Regions from separate parts of the Hymenobacter daeguensis genome, predicted to be linked through region 1. Evidence: riboswitches for the same ligand, from Rfam matches in the RefSeq annotation. Region 1 holds a riboswitch; each other region holds the start of a gene.
What was found. Region 1 has a riboswitch for S-adenosylmethionine ahead of metH (methionine synthase). Riboswitches for the same ligand answer to the same signal wherever they lie in the genome.
Positions count from the first base shown of each region.

Region 1 (7,286 bases):
GTCATCGAGTCCCAGCGGGTGGCAGAGCGGGATGAGGTCGGCCGTTTTTTTGGCTCCCATGATGCCCGCCAGGATGGCCGTGTGAATCACCGGCCCCTTGTGCGAGGGCATTTCGCCGGCCTGCACGCGGCTCAGCAGCTCCGCGCCCAGCACCACGCGGCAGTGGGCGCGGGCCACGCGGCGGGTAGGCGTTTTCTGGCCGACATCGACCATCGTGGGCTGGTTGGCGGCGTTGACGTGGGTAAAGTTCTTGGTCAGCATAGGACGTAGAGACGCATATTTGCGCCGAATCGTTGGAAATGGCGAAGCCGCTAATCGGCCATTGTGGCGTTGCTAATAGCTAACTCCAGCCGCCGATTGTTTGACTGCCACTGCAATAGCTCGCTATGCAGGCCGTCCCCTTGCCCAACGAGTGACGCAAATATGCGTCGTTACCACACTGCCCGCCCATGCTCTCCCCTGCCGAAGCCACTGCCCGCGTCCTCGCCACCGCCCGCCCCCTCGCGCCCGAAACGGTGCCGCTGCCCCACGCCGCCGGCCGCATCCTGGCCGAAACCCTCACGGCCGACCGCGACTTCCCGCCCTTCAACCGCGTGGCGATGGACGGCATTGCGGTGGCCCACGCCGCCTGGGCCGGCGGGCAGACGGAATTCGAAATCCAGCACGCGCAGTATGCCGGCGCCCCGTCCCGCCCGCTGCTCAATCCGCAGCAGGCCGTGGAGGTGATGACCGGCGCCGTGCTGCCCGCCGGCACCGACGTGGTGGTGCGCTACGAGGATATTCTGCTGCATGACGGCCGCGCCGCCATCCAGATTCCGCCGCCTGAAACGCCCGGCGTCAACATCCATCACCAGGCCGCCGACCGCCGCGCCGGCGACGTCCTGCTGCTGCCCGGCACCCGCCTGGGGCCCGCCGAGCTGGCCGTGGCCGCCACCGTGGGCGCGGCCGAACTGCGCGTGACGCGCCCCGCCCGCGTGGCCGTGGTGAGCACCGGCGACGAGCTGGTGGGCATTACCGAAACGCCCCTGGCGCACCAGATTCGGCGTTCCAACGCGTATGCCCTGCAAGCGCTTCTGACGCAGGACGGGGCCGATGTTTCGCTCTTTCACCTGCCCGATGCGCTGGAAGAGCTGCGCGATGGGCTTACCAAAATCCTCGGGGCCGGCTTCGATGCCGTGGTGCTGAGCGGAGCCGTGAGCAAGGGCCGCGCCGACCACCTGCCCGGCCTGCTGCGCGAGCTGCACGTGGTGGAAATTTTCCACGAGGTGCAGCAGCGCCCCGGCAAGCCGCTGTGGTTTGGGGCCCGGGCCGGCGGGCCGGTGGTGTTCGGGCTGCCCGGCAACCCGGTGTCCACGTTCATCACGGCCGGCCGCTACGTGCGGCCTTGGCTGCGCGCCGTGCAGCAGCCCGAAGGCGCGGCCGAAACAGCGACTATTGAAGCCCTTGCACCAGCCGTGCTCACCGTGGATATTCACTTCAAGCCCCAACTCACCCACTTCGTGCCCGTGCGCCTGGCCGTGGACGCGGAGGGACGCCGCTTAGCCACCCCGCTCCGCGTAGGCGGCTCCGGCGACATGATGGGGCTGGTGGGGGCCGATGCCTTTCTGGAGCTGCCGCCGGAGCCGGCCGTGTTTGCGGCGGGCAGCGTGTGGCCGGCCTGGGCGCTGTAACGCCTTCGGCTTAATGAGGAATGAGGAATGAGGAATGAGGAATGAGGAATGAGGAATGAGGAATGAGGAATGAGGAATGAGGAATTTCGAAAGCACTTTCCAGATTCCAATTCCTCATTCTTCATTCCTCATTAAGCGCAGCGTTGTATCTTCGCCTTGCGCTGCTATCCAGAAAGACCGAGGGACCGGGCCCGATGACGTCTTGGCAACCTACCGCGAGTAGGTGCCAACTCCCGTTTCACCGCTGTTTTGGTGAAAGAAGATGACAGCCGGAACCGAGCGCCTGCGCACGGGTTTCTTTCTGGATACGCGCTTACGCAGCTATTCGACCAGAAAGAAATGTCCGTTTCCGCCCCCAACCCGCCCACCATTGCCCCGGAGCGCGAGCTACAAAATTCGCGCTACAGCCTCCCCGAGCTGCTTCGCCAGCGCCTGCTGATTCTCGACGGTGCCATGGGCACTATGATTCAGCGCCATCCGCTCACGGAGGAGGATTTCCGCGGCGCGCGCTTTGCCGACCACCCCAAGCCCCTGCGCGGCAACAACGACCTGCTGAGCATTACGCGCCCCGATATCATCAAGGGCATCCACGCCGAATACTTCGCCGCCGGGGCCGACATGGTGGAAACCAACACCTTCAGCGGGACTACCATCGCGCAGGCCGACTACGGCCTCGAGCACATTGTATATGAGCTGAACTACGAGTCGGCCCGCCTGGCCCGCGAGGCCGCCGACGAGTACAGCACGCCCGAGCGCCCGCGCTTCGTGGCCGGGGCCGTGGGCCCCACCAACCGCACCGCCTCGCTCTCGCCCGACGTGAACCGGCCCGGCTTCCGCGCCGTGACCTTCGATGAGCTGGCCACCGCCTACCTCGAGCAGGTGCGCGGCCTCGTGGATGGCGGCGTGGACACGCTGCTCATCGAAACCATCTTCGACACCCTGAACGCCAAAGCGGCCCTCTACGCCGTGCAGAAGTTCTTCGACGAAGGCGGACGGGTGGTGCCGGTCATGATTTCGGGCACCATCACCGACGCCTCGGGTCGCACGCTTTCGGGCCAGACAGTGGAGGCGTTCTGGAACAGCATCCGCCACCTGCCCCTGCTGAGCGTGGGCCTGAACTGCGCCCTCGGCGCCGACCAGCTCCGCCAGTACGTGCAGGAGTTGAGCCGCATTTCCGACGTGCACATCTCGGCCTACCCCAACGCCGGCCTGCCCAACGCCTTCGGCGGCTACGACGAGTCGGCCCAGGAATTCGCCGCCCTGGTGGAAGAATACCTGAAGGAAGGCATCGTGACGGTGGTGGGTGGCTGCTGTGGCACCACGCCCCAGCACATTGCCGAATTGTCGAAGCTGGCGCTTCGCTACGCGCCGCGTCAGCTTCGACAATTCGGCAATGAAGAATTAAGAATGAAGAATGAAGAATTGACGGATGGGGCAATTCCTCATTCTTCATTCCTCATTCCTCATTCAAACGCCACCCGTCTGAGCGGCCTCGAGCCCTTCAACATCACGTCCGACAGCCTCTTCGTGAACGTGGGTGAGCGCTGCAACGTGACCGGCTCGCGTGCTTTCGCCCGCCTCATCCGCACCGGCGCCTACGAGGAAGCCCTGGCCGTGGCCCGCCTGCAAGTGGAGGAAGGCGCGCAGGTACTCGACATCAACATGGACGAGGGCATGCTCGATTCGGAGCAGGTGATGACGACCTTCCTGCACCTCATCGCCTCGGAGCCCGACATTGCGCGGGTGCCGGTGATGATTGACTCCTCGAAGTGGAGCGTGCTGGAGGCCGGCCTGAAATGCGTGCAGGGCAAAAGCATCGTGAACTCGATTTCGCTGAAGGAAGGCGAAGCCGCCTTCCGCGAGCGCGCCCACACGGTGCGCCAGTACGGCGCGGCCGTGGTGGTCATGGCCTTCGACGAGAACGGCCAGGCCGACTCGCTGGAACGCCGCATCGAAATCTGCCAGCGCAGCTACGACATCCTGGTGAAGGAAGTGGGCTTCGACCCGTCCGACATCATTTTCGACCCCAACATCCTGACCGTGGGCACGGGCATGGACGAGCACCGCAACTACGCCCTCGACTTCATTGAGGCCGTGCGCTGGATTAAGGGCAACCTGCCCGGCGCGCTCACCAGCGGCGGCATTTCGAACATCAGCTTCTCCTTCCGCGGCAACGACGTGGTGCGCGAGGCCATGCACACGGCCTTCCTGTTTCACGCCATCAAAGCCGGCCTGGACATGGGCATCGTGAACCCCGGCCAGCTGGGCGTGTACGACGAAATCGAGCCCCATTTGCTGGAGCTGGTCGAAGACGTGCTGCTCAACCGCCGCGCCGACGCCACCGAGCGCCTCGTGGAATTTGCCGACACGGTGAAGCAGAAGGACAAGACCGAGGTGAAAGCCGACGAGTGGCGCAGCCTGCCGGTGCAGGAACGCCTGCAACACGCGCTGGTAAAGGGCATTACCGAATTTATCGACGAGGATACCGAGGAAGTGCGCCAGCAGGTAGGCCGGCCGCTGGAAGTCATCGAAGGCCCGCTGATGGCCGGCATGAACGTGGTGGGCGACCTGTTCGGGGCCGGCAAGATGTTCCTGCCGCAGGTGGTGAAATCAGCCCGCGTGATGAAGAAGGCCGTGGCTTACCTGGAGCCGTACCTGCTGGCCGACAAGCAGGGCTCGGACCGCCAGACGGCCGGCAAAATCCTGATGGCCACGGTGAAGGGCGACGTGCACGACATCGGCAAGAACATCGTGGGCGTGGTGCTGGCCTGCAACAACTTCGACATCGTGGACCTCGGCGTGATGGTGCCGCTCGAAAAGATTCTCGACGAAGCGCAGAAGCAGCAGGTGGACGTTATCGGCCTCTCCGGCCTCATCACGCCCAGCCTCGATGAGATGGTGTACGTGGCCCAGGCCATGGAAAAGCGCGGCATGAAAGTGCCCCTGCTCATCGGCGGCGCTACCACCTCGCGCCTGCACACAGCCGTGAAAATTGCGCCCTCCTACAGCGGCGCGGTGGTGCACGTCAACGATGCCTCGCGCTCGGTGGGCGTGGCGGCCGGTCTGCTCGGCTCGGGGGAGCGCGCCTACGCCCAGACCGTGGCCGACGACTACGCCGCCCTCCGCGCCGACTACGCCAGCCGCCAGCGCGACAAAAGCTACCTCAGCATCGAAGCCGCCCGCGCCAACGGCTTTAAGTCGGATTGGAACACGGTTTCGATTACCAAGCCCAGCTTCCTCGGCACCAGGGTGCTCGAAGACTACGACCTCGCCGAGTTAGCCCAATACATAGACTGGACACCCTTCTTCCACACCTGGGAACTGAAGGGCCGCTATCCGCGCATTCTGGAGGATGAAACGCTGGGCGAAGCCGCCACCAAGCTCTTCGCCGATGCGCAAGCCATGCTCACGCGCATCATCGACGAGAAGCTGCTCACGGCCCGCGCCGTGCTGGGCTTCTGGCCGGCGAATACGAAGGATTACGACACCATCGAAATCTACGCCGACGACTCGCGCGAAACCGTAGCCACCGAGTTTTTCACGCTGCGCCAGCAGGGCGAGAAAGGGCCAACCATACCCAACATTGCCTTCTCCGACTTCCTGGCCCCGAAAGAATCGGGCCGCGCCGACTACCTGGGCGGCTTCGCCGTAACGGCCGGCATCGGCATCGAAAAGCTCATCGAGCAATACGAGGCTGACCACGACGACTACTCCAGCATCATGGTGAAGGCCCTGGCCGACCGTCTGGCCGAAGCCTTTGCCGAGCGCCTGCACGAGCGGGTGCGCCGCGAGTTCTGGGGCTACGCGCCCGACGAGCACCTCACCAACGAAGACCTCGTGCAGGAGAAATACCGCGGCGTGCGCCCCGCCCCCGGCTACCCCGGCTGCCCCGACCACACCGAGAAAATCACCCTGTTTCAGCTCCTCGATGCGGAAGGCAAAACCGGCATCTCGCTCACCGAAAATCTGGCCATGTACCCGGCCTCGTCGGTGAGCGGCATGTACTACGCGCATCCGGATTCGCGCTATTTCGGCCTCGGCCGCATTGGCGTGGACCAGGTGGCCGACATCGCCCGGCGCAAGCATATGCCCCTGGCTGAGCTGGAGCGCTGGCTGATGCCCAACCTGAACTACGAGCCCAAACCGTAGGAACGCGCCATGGCGCGTTCGGGCGCGTGCCCACCAACCGTGCCGCCCACCACCAACTGTCCAAAGCCCCGAACGCGCCATGGCGCGTCCCTACATCCTCACATGAAAGTTACCGACCACCTCGCCCGCGCCAACGGCAAAACTCTCTTCTCCTTCGAGGTGCTGCCGCCCAAAAAGGGCGAAAACATCCACACGCTGTTCTCAAACATTGAGCCGCTGATGGAGTTCAAGCCGCCGTTTATCGACGTGACCTACCACCGCGAGGAGTACGTGTACCGCCACCACCCCAACGGCCTGCTGGAGAAGAAAACCGTGCGCCGCCGCCCCGGCACCGTGGGCATCTGCGCGGCCATCAAAAACCGCTTCGACGTGGACACCGTGCCCCACCTCATCTGCGGCGGCTTCACCAAGGAGGAAACGGAGAACGCGCTGATTGACCTGCATTTCCTGGGCATCGATTCCATTCTGGCCCTGCGCGGCGACCCGATTAAATCAGAAGGCGTGTTCAAGGCCGAGCCCGACGGGCACGCCTACGCCTGCGACCTCATCGGCCAGGTGGCCAACCTGAACAAGGGCGAGTATCTGGATGAGGAACAGGACGATACCTGGGCCACCAACTTCTGCATCGGCACGGCCGGCTACCCCGAGAAGCACTTCGAGGCGCCCAACTACGCCTCCGATATCCGCTACCTCAAGCACAAGGTGGACCGGGGCGCCGACTACATCGTGACGCAGATGTTCTTCGACAACGAGGAATTTTTCAAGTTTGAGCAGAAGTGCCGCGACGCGGGCATTACCGTGCCCATCATCCCCGGCCTGAAGCCGCTCACCACCAAAAGCCAGCTCACCATGCTGCCACGGGCCTTCTTCCTCAACCTGCCCGAGCCGCTGGTGGAAGCCATCAGCCAGTGCCGCGACAACGAGGCGGCCCGTGCCGTGGGCATCGAGTGGTGCCTCAACCAGAGCCGCGAGCTGATGGCTCACGGCGTGCCCTGCCTGCACTACTACAGCATGGGCAAGTCGGAGAGCATCCGGCGGGTGGCCGCCGAGCTGTTTTAAGGCATTTGCCGACCCGAAACGCCCGGCCGGCGGCGCGCCACGGCGGTTGCACTACCACGCAGGCAGCCAGCGCCTTGCGCCGCAGTGCGACCGCCACTGGCGCGCCGCCGGCCGGGCTTATTTCAGGCTGTTTCCGCAGCTCCGGCAATAGCTATGGCAGCGCCGTCGTCGCCGCTGCCTATCACTATAATTCAATTAGCAGTCAGGGTTTTCAGCCTCCGGAGCCAGCTTATCCGGGCCCGTAACCCGCGTATTGAGGGCCGTGCCGCTCACCGGGCAAAATAAAACGCTACGCAGAGTGCTTACCCATTTGGCCGGACCAGGCTCATGATATTATCACCCGAAATTTATTCATTCCGATTGCCGAATATTATCATCAAAATTCTTATAATAAACATTTTATGGTTG
Region 1 is NZ_BAAGWC010000011.1:46,976-54,261, forward strand. Features, by position in the region: gene moaC (cyclic pyranopterin monophosphate synthase) at 1-261, opposite strand, end outside; gene ACYVHT_RS13470 (molybdopterin molybdotransferase MoeA) at 450-1,670, shown strand; SAM riboswitch class I at 1,832-1,939, shown strand; gene metH (methionine synthase) at 2,010-5,819, shown strand; gene metF (methylenetetrahydrofolate reductase) at 5,922-6,878, shown strand.

Region 2 (7,286 bases), on a different contig from region 1:
ACCGAATAGCCGGTCAGATGGAAAAAGCGGCCTCGGCCGGCACTTCCTCGGTGAAATAGTCCGGGTCGGTGGCGGCGACCAGGCCGGCGGCCAGGGTGGCGCCGGTCTGCTCATCAACCAGGATGAAGGCGCCGGTCACGCGGTTCTGGCGGTACTCGTCGGCCACCAGGGGCAGGGCGGTTTTCAGGCGCACCCGCACGATGTCGTTCAGTCGGGCTTCGTCGGCCCCCTGGCTTTCGAAGGTTTCGATGTTGGTTTTCTGCAGGATGGTGGTCACGGCGGCTTTCACGGTGGCAGAATGGTGCTGCAGCAGCAGCTTGCGGCCGGCACGCAGGGGCCGCTCGTCCATCCAGCAGAGGGTGGCTTCGAGCTCGCGCACCACGGCCGGGTGGGCCGAAACGGGCACGATGGTCGCGCCCCGGCTCACGTCCACGTCGTCGCGCAGGCGCAGCACCACGCCCTGGGGGGCGCTGGCCGCCGCCACTTCCTGCTGGTTCACTTCGATGGCCTCAATCACCGTTTCCAGGCCCGAGGGCCAGATGCGGACCCGGTCGCCGGGCCGGTAGGTGCCGCTCTGGATGCGGCCGGCGTAGCCCCGGTAGTCGGGCAGCTCCTCGGTCTGCGGCCGAATCACATACTGCACCTGGAAGCGCGGCTCGTTGGGGTTGGCGTCCACGGTGGCGGGCACGCTTTCGAGGTGCTCCAGCAAGCTCGGGCCCTGGTACCAGGGCAGGAAATCGGAGCGGCGCACCACGTTGTCGCCGTGCAGCGCGCTCAGCGGAATGGCCGTCACATTCGGCAGCTTCAGCTGCTCGGCAATGGCGGTGTAGTCGGCCACGATTTTCTGAAAAACCACTTCCTCGTGGCCCACCAAATCCATCTTGTTCACGGCCAGCACGAAGTGCTGAATGCCCAGCAGCGAGGCCAGCAGCGTGTGCCGGCGGGTCTGCTCAATCACGCCCTGGCGGGCATCCACGAGCACAATGGCCAGGTCGGCGTTGCTTGCGCCCGTCACCATGTTGCGGGTGTACTGCACGTGGCCCGGCGCGTCGGTGATGATGAATTTGCGGCGCGGCGTGGTGAAGTATTTGTGCGCCACGTCGATGGTGATGCCCTGTTCGCGCTCGGCCTTCAGGCCATCGGTGAGCAGCGCCAAATCAACGTCGCCGCCGGTAGTGGCGCGGCGCTTTTCCAGCGTCGCCAGCACGTCGAGCGACACCGAGTCGCTGTCATAAAGCAGACGGCCAATGAGCGTGCTCTTGCCGTCGTCGACGCTGCCGCAGGTGATGAATCGGAGAAGGTCCATTTTGGTAATGATTAATGGTTAGCGGTTAATGATTAATGGGTGGATTCGACTCATTAATAATCGACCAATAGGGGAAGTCCGTTAATGATTAGCGGTTAATAATGGATGAGGTAAGTTGAGCGATGCACAATTCATTAATCACTGACCATTAATCACTAATCATTTAGAAATACCCGTTTCGCTTCCGGTCCTCCATCCCCGTTTCGGAGAGGTTGTCATCGAGCCGGGTGGCGCCGCGCTCACTCACTTTGGCCAGCAGCAGGTCCTGGATGATGTCGTCCACGGAGGCGGCGTCGCTTTCCACGGCCGCCGTGCAGGTCGAGTCGCCCACGGTGCGGAAGCGCACGCGGCGGTTCACGATTTCGTCGGTTTCGTCGAGGTTCAGGTGCTCGCTGAAGCCCAGCAGCTGGCCGCTGGGCAGCACCACGCACTGGCGCTCGTGCGAGAAGTAAATCTCTGGCAGCCGGATGTTTTCGCGCTGGATGTAGCTCCACACATCGAGCTCGGTCCAGTTCGAGATGGGGAACACGCGCACGTTCTCGCCCTTCTGAATGCGGCCGTTGTAGATGTTCCACAGCTCCGGACGCTGGCGCTTGGGGTCCCACTGGCCAAAGTCGTCGCGCACCGAAAAAATCCGCTCCTTGGCCCGGGCCTTCTCCTCGTCGCGCCGCGCCCCGCCGATGCAGGCGTCGAACTCGAATTCCTCAATCACGTCGAGCAGGGTGTAGGTCTGCAGCGGGTTGCGGCTGGGGTACTTGCCGCCCGGCTCGCGCAGGCCACGCTCCCGAATGGTGTCCTCCACCTTGCGCACAATCAGCTTTTCGCCCAGGCGGGCCGCCAATTCATCCCGGTAGTTGATGATTTCTTCGAAGTTGTGGCCCGTGTCGATGTGCACCAGCGGGAACGGAAACTTGCCCGGCCGGAAGGCTTTTTCGGCCAGCCGGGTGAGGGCGATGGAGTCTTTGCCGCCCGAGAACAGCAGCGCGGGCCGCTCAAACTGGCCGGCTACTTCGCGCAGAATATGAATAGCTTCGGCCTCTAAACGGTCGAGGTAGTCGAGATAAGCAGGGGTTGGCATGGGCAATAGAAATTCAGCGCCCGAAAAAAATCGGGCAAAATGGATAAGCCGGAAAAGGATGGGTGGGATAAGGCCCGCTTGCGGTGCCTTTGGGGAAGAAAGTAGCGCCAGCGGCCCGGCCGCCAGCGCATCGGTTCGGGCCTAGCCCGGCACCTGCTCCACCACCGGGTCGAGGCCCTGGTGGGCGGTGGTGGCGTGGAGGCCGCACTCCTTAGCGGCGGCATCTTCCCACCACCAGCGGCCGGCGCGGAAATCCTCGCCCGGCGCAATGGCGCGGGTGCACGGGGCGCAGCCGATGCTCACAAAACCCTTCTGATGCAGGGGGTTAACCGGGATGCCGTGGGCCTGGGCAAAATTCCAGGCCTGCTCCCAGGTCCAGTCGAAGAGCGGGTGCACTTTGATGAGCTGGTGGCCGGCGTCCCACTCGGCCGGGTGCATGGTCTGGCGGTTCTGCGACTGCTCGGCGCGAATGCCCGTTACCCAAACCTGCTGGCCGGCCAGCGCGCGGGAAAGCGGCTCCACCTTGCGGATATTGCAGCACTCCTTGCGGTTTTCAATGCTCTCATAGAAGCTGTTAGGGCCTTTCTGGCGGGTCAGCACCTCGATGGCGGCAGCGTTGGGAGCGAAGACTTCGATGGGCTTGTCGTAGCGCAGCAGGGTCTTGTTCCAGGTGGAGTAGGTTTCCTGAAAATTGCGGCCCGTGTCGAGGGTAAAAACCCGGATGGGCAGGTCGTTTTCGAAGATGAGATGGGTGATAATCTGGTCTTCGAGGCCGAAGGAAGTGGAAAACGAAGCGCGGCCGGGAAAGTGGTCGGCCAGCAGGGCCAGGGTTTCGGCTACCGAGTGTTCGGGCAGGTAGCGGCGCAGGTCAGCGACCTGGCTTTCAAGAGGTAATGCCATGAGGAGAGGGGAGTTTTTTTCCGTGGGAAAAAACCGAAAGAGGCCGCGAAGGCCGCAAAAACCCGCTACGCGTCGCGCAATGAATCAATCACCACAAAAGGGGAAGCGGGGTGGCCGCCGCAGCGGCCGCAGGAAGAGGAGCCCTGGCTCAACAACCAGCAATTGCCCCCAGCATACAGGCCAGAGGACACGGCATGCAACAACACATCTGACCCGAAGCGGCAGAGGTGGCAAATTGCAGGCGGCGGTTGAGGGAATTGCTCACGGCGTTTTTATATGTCAGGACTTGGCACCGTTCCAACTAGTGGGGGTTGCCGGCGTTTCGTCGAGCCTGTCTCTCCGCGCCTCTGTATAAAAAATCTCAGCGACCCAAACGGGTAACACTGAGGCAAAGGTAAAGAATGGTTTTGCGAAATGCCAAAATTTTGTTTCGCGGTGGTGTAACTGGCTCCCCGGCGAAAAGGTTTGGCGGCGTCCCAAATCGGCGTAATTTGCCATGCAACCCCTGAACCCAACGCTTGGTCTATGGGTTGCTTAAGCACTTCAACTCCTCGTTTTCTGCATGGAAGCCCTGTCCATATCCGCCTACGTCGACATCAACGCCCCGCTGGTGGAGCGCTGCCGCCTCAACGACCGCCAGGCCCAGGCCGAGATTTACCGGCGCTACTCCAAGGCCATGTTCAACGCCGCCCTGCGCATCACCGGCGACTATGCCGAGGCCGAAGATGTGCTGCAGGAGTCGTTTCTGAGCGCCTTTCGGGAGCTGAGCGGCTACAAGGGCGACTCGTCGTTCGGGGCCTGGCTGAAGCGCATTGTGGTGAACAAAAGCATCAACTGCCTGCGGCAGCGGCGGCTGGCGCTGGTGCCGCTGGGCGAGCAGCACCACGAAGAACCGGCCGAAGCCAGCCCCGCCTCACCCGAAGACGAAGCCGATACCCACTACCGCGCCGACGTGCTGCGCCGCTGCATTCAGGAGCTGCCCGACGGCTACCGCGTGGTGCTGAGCCTCTACCTGCTGGAGGGCTACGACCACCTCGAAATTGCCGGCATCCTGGGCATTTCCGAATCCACCTCCAAATCGCAGTACAGCCGGGCGCGCGTCCGGCTGCGGGAGCTGGCCGCCCAGCGCGGCCTGAGCTAGCGTGAGACTAGGAGACATGAGATGTGAGACATGAGACTATAGAGAGGTGAGACATGAGATATAAGATGTCTTTTTCCATAAAATTTCCCACGTCTCACCTCTCCTCGTCTCATGTCTCAAGTCTCATAGTCTTATGTCTAAAAAAAACCTATCCAATTATTTAATTAACCGTTCAACTACCCTTCATCCTCTTTCGCCCGGCTGCGGTTTTCAAGATAACCCCGCCGCCCGCTCTGAACCTGGACGAACCGTGCGTCTGCTACTCATTCATGGATACTTCCAAAAATAAATCTCTTGAAACCTTCGTCGAGCGGCACCGCGCCGATTTCGACACCCACGAGCCGCGCCCCGACCTCTGGGCCGCGCTGGAGGAAAAGCTGAATGCCACCGCGCCCGAAACCCCGGTGATGCGCCTGGTTGATGAAGTGGCCGCGCCGGTAGCTGCTGCGGCCGCAGAAACCCCCGTGGCCGCCCCGGCGGCGGCGGCCCCGGCTGTCCGTTCGAGCTGGTTTCAGCGCTACGGCGTGGCGGCGGCGCTGGCGCTGCTGGTCTTTGCCGCCGGTGCCAGCGAAGCCTGGAAAGCGCGCCACACCACCCCGGAAGTGGCCGCTGCGGTCGGCCCTGCCGCCGATAACAGCAGCAGCAGCCTCGCGGCCAATGCCGATGATGCCGCCTTGTACCAGGGCGGCAACCCGCTGTCGCTCACGGCGGCCGAGCACACCACCGGGGCCGACAGCCAGCTGGTGCGGGCCGTGCGCGGCATGGAAGCTTACTACACCAACCAGCTGGCCCGCCGGCAGGCCGAGTTGAGCCAGCTCAGCGGCCCTGGCATGGCGGCTATGAATGCCGATTGGCAGCTGGAGCTGGTTTCGCTCGACTCCAGCTACCGCGAGCTGAAGCAGCAGCTCCTGCACCACCCGCAGCCCGACGCCGTGCTTACGGCCATGAACCGCAACCTGCAGGTGCGCCTCGACATCCTGGACCGGCAGCTGAACCTCGGCAATAGCAGCGGGGCCGCCGACGACCGCAGCACCGGGGCCTACGTGCTGGCCGATAGCCGCCACCAGGGCGAATGAAAAGGCCGCTGGCATTCCGAATAGGGCAGGGGCTGAGCTGCATTGGGCTGCTGCTTGGGCTGCTGCGCCCGGCCGCCGCCCAAACCTCATCGGGCCTGTGGGTGACGGTGGACCGGGGCGTGGCCATTCGGGTGCTCACGCCCGAGGCGCGGCGGGCCGAAGAAGCCCTGTTTGGCGCCGGCGAACAGCCGCAAGGGCCCGACCAGCCGGCGCAGAACCCTGCGCAGAATCCGCTGGTGGACCAGGCCGATGGCCAGCCCAGCGGCACCCTGCAGGTGGAGCAGCGCCGCCGCCTCAGCCGCAGCTACTCGGTGCCGAAAACCGGCCGCCCGTTTGCGCTCGAAACGCGCTACGGCCGCGTGCAAATCAATACCTGGAGCAAGCGCGAAATCAAGGTCGATGCCGAGCTGGTGGCCCGCGCCGAGAACGAAGCCGGGGCCCGCGTGGTGCTCGATGCGCTGGGCGTGCAATGGCTGGAATACGATGCCAAAACCGGTGGCGTGGCCGTGAGCACGCAGTTTGGCCCCGCCCTGCGCGGCCGGGCCGGCGGCTGCCGCTACGAGGTGAACTACACCGTGTGGCTGCCCCGCACCACGGCCCTGAAGGTGTACAACAGCTTTGGCGAAGTGACCCTGAACGGCGACCTCAGCGGCCCCACCGAGCTGGCCGTGGAGTATGGCACGCTGCGCACGGCCCGCCTCGAAGGCCCGCGCAACCTCGTCCGCATCGGCAACGGCGACTGCCGCATTGCCTTCGCCGGCCGCGCCAGCATCGACGCCAGCTACGCCCAGCTGCGGCTCGACACCGGCACCACCGTGGACTTGCGCAACAATTACTCCGACGTTGATATCGGGACCGTGCAAGACCTCACCGTGCACAGCAAATACGGCGACGTGGCCCTCGGCACGGTGCGCAACCTGCGCGGCTCGTCGGGCTACTCGCGCTTCACCATCGAAAAGCTCGATGAAGCTCTCGATATGGCTCTGCGCTACTGCCCAGATTTTGTGGTGCGCGACATGGGCGCCAACTTCCGCCAGGTGAACCTGGATGGCGGCTTCAGCACCATCCGGCTGGGCTTTGCCGAGGCGCCCGGCTTTCGGTTCGACGTGAGCACCGAGCAGGGGCAGCTCCTAGTTGATAAGGAGCTGGTGCGCGTGCTCTCGCAGGAAAACGGCCCCCAGACCAGCGACGTGCTGGGCACGTTCGGGGCGCTGGCTCCGGCGCGGCGGGCCGGCAATGTGAACATCAAGGTGCGCTACGGCACGGTGCGCTTTAGTAAGTAGGCCCAGTTGTTTTCTGCGCCGCCTGTCATCCTGAGCACAGCGAAGGACCTTCTCACCGTTGAATAGTTTGCAGTAATTCCAACCAGTTCGAACGTGATAAGGTCCTTCGCTGCGCTCAGGATGACAGGCGCATGACGTTCTTTGAGGCAATGTTAAAACGCCTCTTATTACTTCTCCTGCTGGCCGCCCCCGCGCTGTCCCAAACCCCGGCTGCCGTGCCCACTGCCCAATCTTCGCCTCTGAAAACCTACGCCCTGCGCCTCCGGCCCGGCGACGACCTGCGCCAGCAGCTCACGGCCTTTGTGCAGGCCCATCATATTCAGGCGGGTGCCATGCTAACCTGCGTGGGTAGCCTCACGGTGGCCACGCTGCGGCTGGCCAACCAGGAAGGACCCAGCGTGTACCGGGGCCATTTCGAGATTGTGTCGCTGGTAGGCACGCTGTCCGTCAACGGCTCGCACCTGCACCTGGCGGTTTCGGACAGCACGGGACGCACCATCGG
Region 2 is NZ_BAAGWC010000010.1:134,660-141,945, forward strand. Features, by position in the region: gene ACYVHT_RS13090 (sulfate adenylyltransferase subunit 1) at 14-1,306, opposite strand; gene cysD (sulfate adenylyltransferase subunit CysD) at 1,470-2,384, opposite strand; gene ACYVHT_RS13100 (phosphoadenosine phosphosulfate reductase family protein) at 2,526-3,284, opposite strand; SAM riboswitch class I at 3,554-3,642, opposite strand; gene ACYVHT_RS13105 (RNA polymerase sigma factor) at 3,847-4,425, shown strand; gene ACYVHT_RS13110 (hypothetical protein) at 4,695-5,501, shown strand; gene ACYVHT_RS13115 (hypothetical protein) at 5,498-6,784, shown strand; gene ACYVHT_RS13120 (PPC domain-containing DNA-binding protein) at 6,934-7,286, shown strand, end outside.
Region 2: linked by a shared signal. The riboswitch ahead of ACYVHT_RS13100 (phosphoadenosine phosphosulfate reductase family protein) and the one ahead of metH (methionine synthase) in region 1 are both predicted to bind S-adenosylmethionine.

Region 3 (7,286 bases), on a different contig from region 1:
GGCTCCACCTTCAACCAGGTGCTGATTTTGCTGGACGGCATGCGGCTGAACGACCCGCTGACGGGCCACTTCGCGGGCTATTTCCCCATTTCGCCGGCCGAGATTGAGCAGATTGAGGTGGTGCGCGGCCCCGGCGCGGCCCTTTACGGCCCCGATGCCGTGGGCGGCTTCGTGAACATCGTGACCAAGACCTTCGCCGCCACCCACCGGCCCGATGGCCTGGAAGCAACCGGCACCTTCCTGGCCGGCGAGTACGATTTGAAAAGCACCAACGCCGGCTTCTACGGCCAGGACAAGGGCTGGCGGTTGGCCGGCGGCATCCTCAATAATACCGCCAGCGGCCAGCAGCTGAACCTGCCCGGCGGCGGGCGCAACGACTTCAGGCTGAATACCTACTCGCTCTCCGGCGCTTATCAGCTCAGCAGCAGGCTCAGCGCCGCCGCCCGGGCCAGCTTTGACCGGCGCGACTACAACGCCCAGAATTTCTACACCACCGCTGCCGGCGACCGCGCCCGCGAAACCACCTCGCGCGACTGGTACCAGGGCCAGCTGCGCTACGACTGGAACGCCCGCGCCCGCACCGAAATCCAGCTGGCCAGCAGCGCCAGCACCGACTACTACCTCTACACGCCTGCCTCGGTGGCCAGCAGCCACCTCATGCACTACCTCAACGTGCAGGCCCAGCACCAGCTCACGCTCTCCGACAAGGTGCGCCTGACGCTGGGCGGGCAGGCCGACCGCCGCGCCGTGCGCAGCAACGACCAGGGCGTGCACGCCGTGTGGCACCAGGGCGCCTTTGCCGTGGCCGGCCTCACGCCCACCAGCGGCCTGAGCGTCACGGCGGCCCTGCGCCTCGACCACGACCAGGCTTATGGCACTGAGGTCGTGCCCCAGCTCACGGCCAGCCAGCAGGTGGGCGACAAGCTGACGGTGCGCGGGGCGGTGGGCCGGGCCATTCGGGCGGCCAACTTTACGGAGCAGTATTATTCGTCCATCCGGCCGGGCACGGTGCCCAGCGGCTTCAACGTGGGCAACCCCAGCCTGAGCGCCGAGCGCACCTGGAGCTACGAGGGCGGCCTCGACTTCCAGCCCCTGCCGGCCCTCACGCTGCGCGCTACTTACTTCAACCGCTACGGCCGCAACCTGATTGACTACGTGGGCCTGCCCGGCACGGCGGTTATCGAAGCCACCGGCCTTGGCAACCTGAACCCCGCCGCCACCTACCGCCTGGCCCAAAACCTGTTCGCCGTCACCACTCAGGGGCTGGAGTTCGAAGCCACCACCCGCGCCCAGCTGGCGCCCCACCTGCGCCTCGACGGCAGCGTGGGCTACACCTACACCCACCTCGACGTGGCCGGCGACGTGGTGTCGCAGTACCTGAGCAACGTGGCCCGGCAGCTGGTGACCGGCAACGTGAGCCTCACGCACCGGCGCTTCACGCTGGGCGTGGGCGGCGTGTTCAAGCAGCGCGCCGGGCAGCGCACCACCCCCAGCGCCACCGTCAACGACGCGGAGCTGACGCCCAGCTACGTGGTCATCAACGGCCGCCTCGACGTGGCCCTGCTGCCCGAGCGCCTGTGGGTGGTGGGCCAGGCCCAGAACCTGTTCGACGCGAAATACTCCGACCTGCTGGGCGCCCAGATGCCCGGCCGCTGGCTGATGGCGGGCGTGCGCGTGGCGCTGCGGCGGTAGCCTGCCCAAGGCAAAACCTCACCCCCGGCCCCTCTCCCGTGGAGAGGGGAGCCGGACGACAATGTTCAAGAGCGCCCTGACTCATGCGAGTCAGGGCTTTTTGCTTTACGGGGCCGGCTTTCCCGCGCCGCCGCGGCTCCCCTTTCCCCAGGGAGAGGGGGCGGGGGTGAGGTTTTACGCCTCGGTTCGCGCCCCCGGCCGTACCTTTACCGCATCAATTCTTTCTCCCGGAAGGATTGTTTTTATAAAGAGGCGCTGAGAGACAGGCTCTGCGACGCGCCGGCAACCATCCGCCACGACGGGCAAGGTGCCAACTCCTGACCATATAAAAACAACTGCCGTGCCCGCTGTTCCTGCTGCCCCGTTTGCTTTTTCCGATGTGTTTCGTGCCCCTGCGCTGGCAGTGGGCCGGCTGGGGGCGGGCTGTTGTTGCTGTTGCTAGCGGGCATTAGCGCCGCGTAGCTACGGCTGCGGCCGGCGCGTTTCATTTCCATTTCACGGGTTTTTTGGTTGCGGCACGGCCGCCCCGGGTGGGGCGGCGGCGTGGCGCGTTTTTCGTTGTTTATGTTGAAAAAATCATTGGAGCTGCTTCGGGCCGAAGCCGCCGAAACGGGGGCGCACACCCTCAAGCGCAGCCTGAATGGCGTGAGCCTGATTGCCATTGGCATCGGGGTTATTATCGGGGCGGGGCTGTTTTCGCTCACGGGCATTGCGGCGGCCAACAATGCGGGGCCGGCCGTGACGCTCTCCTTCGTGGTGGCGGCGGTGGGGTGCGCCTTCTCGGCGCTGTGCTATGCCGAGTTTGCGGCGCTGGTGCCCGTGTCGGGGTCGGCTTATACCTATTCGTATGCCACCATGGGCGAGCTGTTTGCCTGGATTATCGGCTGGGATTTGGTGCTCGAATACTCGGTGGGCGCGGCCACGGTGGCCATCAGCTGGTCGCAGTACCTCATCAAATTCCTGGGGAAATATGGCCTGCACATCCCGGCGCAACTGGTGATGTCGCCATTTGAGAAAGTGACTTTGCAAGACGGAGAGGTGTTGTCGGGCATCGTCAATTTGCCGGCCATGCTCATCGTGCTGGCCATTACGGCCATTGTCACGCGCGGTACCAAGGGCTCGGCGTGGTTCAATGCGCTGGTGGTGGCCCTGAAGGTGGCGGTGGTGCTGGTGTTCATCGCGCTGGGCTGGCGCTACATCGACCCCGCCAATTACCAGCCCTACATCCCGGCCAATACCGGCACCTTCGGCGAGTTCGGCCTGAGCGGCATTCTGCGCGGGGCGGGCGTCATTTTCTTTGTCTTCATCGGCTTCGACATCGTGGCCACCATGGCCCAGGAAACCAAGAATCCGCAGCGCAACATGCCCATTGGCATCCTCGGCTCGCTGGCGGTGTGCACGGTGCTGTTTGTGCTGTTCGGGCACGTCCTGACCGGGCTGGCCAACTACACGGAGTTCAAAAACAGCGCCGCGCCGGTGGCCATTGCCATCGAGAAAACGCCCTACGCCTGGCTGTCGTCGGCCGTGATTCTGGCCATTCTGGTGGGCTACACGTCGGTGATATTGGTCGATTTACTGGGGCAGTCGCGGGTGTTTTTCTCGATGTCGAAGGACGGGCTGCTGCCGCCGGTGTTCTCGCGGCTGCACCCCACGTTCAACACGCCGGCGCAGTCGAGCCTGCTGCTGGGCAGCTTCATTGCGCTGTTTGCGGGCTTCGTGCCCATCTCGGTGGTGGGCGAGATGACGAGCATCGGCACGCTGCTGGCCTTCGTGATGGTGTGCCTCGGGGTGATGATTATGCGCCGGACCAACCCCGACGCCCCGCGCTCGTTCCGCACGCCGTGGGTGCCGGTGGTGCCCATCCTGGGCATCGTGGTCTGCCTCGTGATGATGGCCTCGCTGCCCTGGGAAACGTGGCTGCGGCTGGTGGTGTGGCTGGCGCTGGGCATGGCCATCTACTTCGGCTACGGCCGCCGGCACAGCAAGCTGCGGCTGGCGCGGGAGGCGGCCGAAAGGCGGCCCCTGTCATCCTGAGCGCAGCGAAGGACCTTATCAGGTTGTAGGCTTTTGAAATCACGGCAAGCTGTTCTTGCGTGATAAGGTCCTTCGCTGCGCTCAGGATGACAAACGCGCCCTCAGCTCCTCACCCTTAACTCCCACCGAAGCCCTTAACTCGCACCGAAGCCCCGCTCAGTGCGTGGTCAGGCCGTTGGCGTCGAGCTCGTCGTCGTCGCGCACGTGGCGCAGGCTGCCTTCCAGGTCCACGATGTCGTCGGCGGGGGTGGCGGGGGCGGGGAGGGGCTGCTTGTACACGTCCACCGCGCCGTTGAGGTCGAGGGTTTGGCGGGCGCGGTTGGCCTCGTCCTCGTTGGCGGCGTTCACGGTGATGACGGCGCTACCGGCGTGGGTGGCGCTGACGTAGGCTTGAGCATCGGCGTTTTCGTTGCCGGCAAACAAGTCGGTGAAGAAGCGGATGAAGCCCGTGCCCAGCGGCTCGGTGGGCGGCTCGGCTTCGGTGGCGGGCAGGTGCTCGGCGCGGAGCGTTTCGGGGGTGGCCAGGTGCAGGTTGGTGCGCTGGAAACCGGTGTGCAGCAGCTGCTCGATGGCCAGCTGGGCTTCGGAAGTGCTGTTGAATAAACCGACGACGGTGCGGGCCATGGCGGGGAGGGGGGCTAAGGTGAAACCGGCCCCGCGCGCGGGGCCTGCCCAGGGGTACGGGGCCGGCGGGGGCGGGTTGCGGGGGGCGGCGGCCGGTTTCCCGAATCCTGCCTACCTTTTGCCCATCCATTCACCAACCCCCCCCCATCTACCGCATGGCCCAGCCCAAATACGCCGCCCGGTTCGAGAATTTCTTCGCCAACCTGCGCCTCAACCGCGACCAGTTTGCCGACATGGCCGCCTTCACCCTGCAGGCCCTGCGGGCCGAAGGCAAAAAGTACGAGGCCGTGGCCGGGGCCCTCGACGTGGCCCTCACCGACTACCGCACCACCCACGCCGGCCAGCTCTCGGGCGAGGGCCAGAGCGCCACCATCACCCTGGCCCAGGCCCTCACCGATTTCAAAGCCTACGTGAAGCGCGTGGAGCGCAAGGTCATCATCCCGACCTACGACGCGGGCAGCCCCGACCTGAAGGCCATCTTCCCCAAGGGCCGCAGCGGCCTCACCAAAAGCACCCAGGCCGAGGTAGAAGACGCCTTCACGGCCTTCCTCGACGCCCTCGATGCCCGGCCCACGGACTTCACTTCGCCCATTCGCACCGAAGGCCGCGCCGTGCTGGCCGCCCTCAGCGCCGCCCTGCGCCGCGCCGATGGCCTGGCCAAAACCGCCGGCACCCAGCGCATCGACCTGCACGACGGCCGCGAGGCCACCTGCCTGGCCCTGTTCCGCGCCTACGCCACCCTGCTGGTGGAGTTTGCCGACAAGCCAGGGAAAGTGGCCCCGTTCTTCGATTTGAGCAAGGCCGGCCGGCAGGGCGGCCCGAAAACGGGTGGCCCCAAAGTGCCGAAGCCTTTGAAGCAGTAACTGCCTCAGAAACCCGAAAAGCCCCTTGCAACCGGTTGCAAGGGGCTTTCTCGTACGGAGATGGCCCTTGCAACCGGTTGCAAAAGGCTGCGCCAAACGGAATTGGCCCTTGCAACCGGTTGCAAGAGGCTTTTCCCTGCGGAGATGGGCATTGCAACCGGTTGCAAGGGGCTGTTACGTATGAAAATGGTTCTTGCAACCGGTTGCAGCGGGCTTTTCCGTCCGGCGAAGGGCATTGCAACCGGTTGCCATGATGGTTTCTTTGCGCAATGAAAGGGTTTGTCTTTTTGCTGTTGAGCTGGGCCGTGCTCTGGGGCGGGCCGGCACCCTGCGCGGCCCAAACCCGGCAGGAGCTGCTGCGCTCGGTAAATGCGCCCGGCGTGGTGCCCGTCGGCGATAGCCTGTTTATGGACGAGGCAGAGGTAACCAACCTGCATTGGATGGAGTACCTGCATTTTCTGCGCAAGGACTCCGCCGCGGCGGTGTACCAGTCGCAGCTGCCCGACACGCTGCGCCTGCGCCGCTGGCTGTTTGCCCGGCACGACACCATCAATAAAAGCCGGTTTTACTACTACGGATACACCGATTTTATTCACTTCCCGGTGCTGGGGGTGACGTATGACCAGGCGGTTAGCTACTGTGCCTGGCGCACCGCCAAGGTGCGGGAAGGCTATCTGCAGTCCGCCGATTTCAGGAAGAAGCACCGGAAGCTGCTGCAGCAGTACGACGTGGTGGTTACCTACCGGCTGCCCACCGTGGCCGAGTGGGAAACCGCCGCCGCCGGTGGGCTCGACCCGGTGAAAGCCCCTTATGGCCTGGTGCGCCCCCCCGCGCCAGGCACGCGCCAGTACAGGCGCGGGCTGCTGCGCGAGCGCAAGTACAACGACCTCAACCACTGCCTGGCCGCCATTGCAGGCGCACAGCCGGCCGAGGCCGCCATCTTTGAAATGGAGTTCAACATACTCGAAAAAGGGTATGTGGGAAGCACCCTGGCGCCGTTTCGCTGCAGCACACGGCCCACCACTTACAGCTTTATCCCAACGGGGGTGTTTCCACACGCCTGCTACAATCATCCGCCCAACGGCTACGGCCTCTACGACATGATTGGCAACGTGGCCGAGCTCACCGCCACGCCGGGCGTGGCCAAAGGCGGCTCGTTCGGCCACTCGCTGCTGGACTTTACCCTGAAATCCAACTTCCCCTACGACGGCCCCCGGGAGTGGCTGGGTTTCCGGTGCGCCTGCGATATAAGGCTGGTGCGAAAACCGACTGCTAACTAAGCTGCGCCCATGCATTCCGATTCCCTCCACGCCCGCTGGCACCGCCTCACCGCCCCCCTCGTGCCCGATGCCGCCCGGCGCGAGGCCGAATTTCAGCGCCTCGCCGCCGCCTACCAGGCCCCCACGCGGCACTACCACACCCTCCAGCACATCGAAAACCTGCTGAACCGGGTAGAAGCCGCCGCTCTGCAAGATGCCGTGGTGGTGCAGCTGGCCGTCTGGTTTCACGATGCCGTGTACAACGCCCTCAAGTCCGACAACGAGGCCCGCAGCGCCGCCGAGGCCCTCGCGTTTCTCCAGGATTCGGCGCTGGCGCCGGCCCGGCAGCAGCGCGTGGCCTTCCTCATCGAGCGCACCGCCGACCACACCCAGCCCCAGCCCCCCGACGATGCCGACCTGCTCACCTTCCTCGATGCCGACCTGAGCATCCTCGGCGCGCCGGAGGCCGAGTATTGGGCCTATGCCCGCCACGTCCGGCAGGAATACCGCCGCGTGCCCGACCTGCTCTACCGCCCCGGCCGCCGCAAGGTGCTGGCCCGGATGCTGGACGCGCCGGTGCTATTCCGCACCCCCGCCCTGCACGCCGAGCTCGATGCCGCCGCCCGCCGCAACCTGGCCGCCGAGCTGGCCGCCTGGGAGCGGGGCGGGCTGTAGCCGGCTTTTCACCGAGCCAGCTTTTCGATTGATTGGCCCGCGATTTTCCCGCCGCTCACCAGGCACGGGTTGCCTCCAAAAAACACTGGTTAAGCTTTTGAGGGCTTAATCTGCGTTGGTTTGTCGGACCATATTTCCT
Region 3 is NZ_BAAGWC010000001.1:288,056-295,341, reverse strand. Features, by position in the region: gene ACYVHT_RS01275 (TonB-dependent receptor plug domain-containing protein) at 1-1,692, shown strand, start outside; SAM riboswitch class I at 1,932-2,024, shown strand; gene ACYVHT_RS01270 (amino acid permease) at 2,257-3,726, shown strand; gene ACYVHT_RS01265 (hypothetical protein) at 3,883-4,350, opposite strand; gene ACYVHT_RS01260 (hypothetical protein) at 4,506-5,213, shown strand; gene ACYVHT_RS01255 (formylglycine-generating enzyme family protein) at 5,483-6,493, shown strand; gene ACYVHT_RS01250 (HD domain-containing protein) at 6,503-7,147, shown strand.
Region 3: linked by a shared signal. The riboswitch ahead of ACYVHT_RS01270 (amino acid permease) and the one ahead of metH (methionine synthase) in region 1 are both predicted to bind S-adenosylmethionine.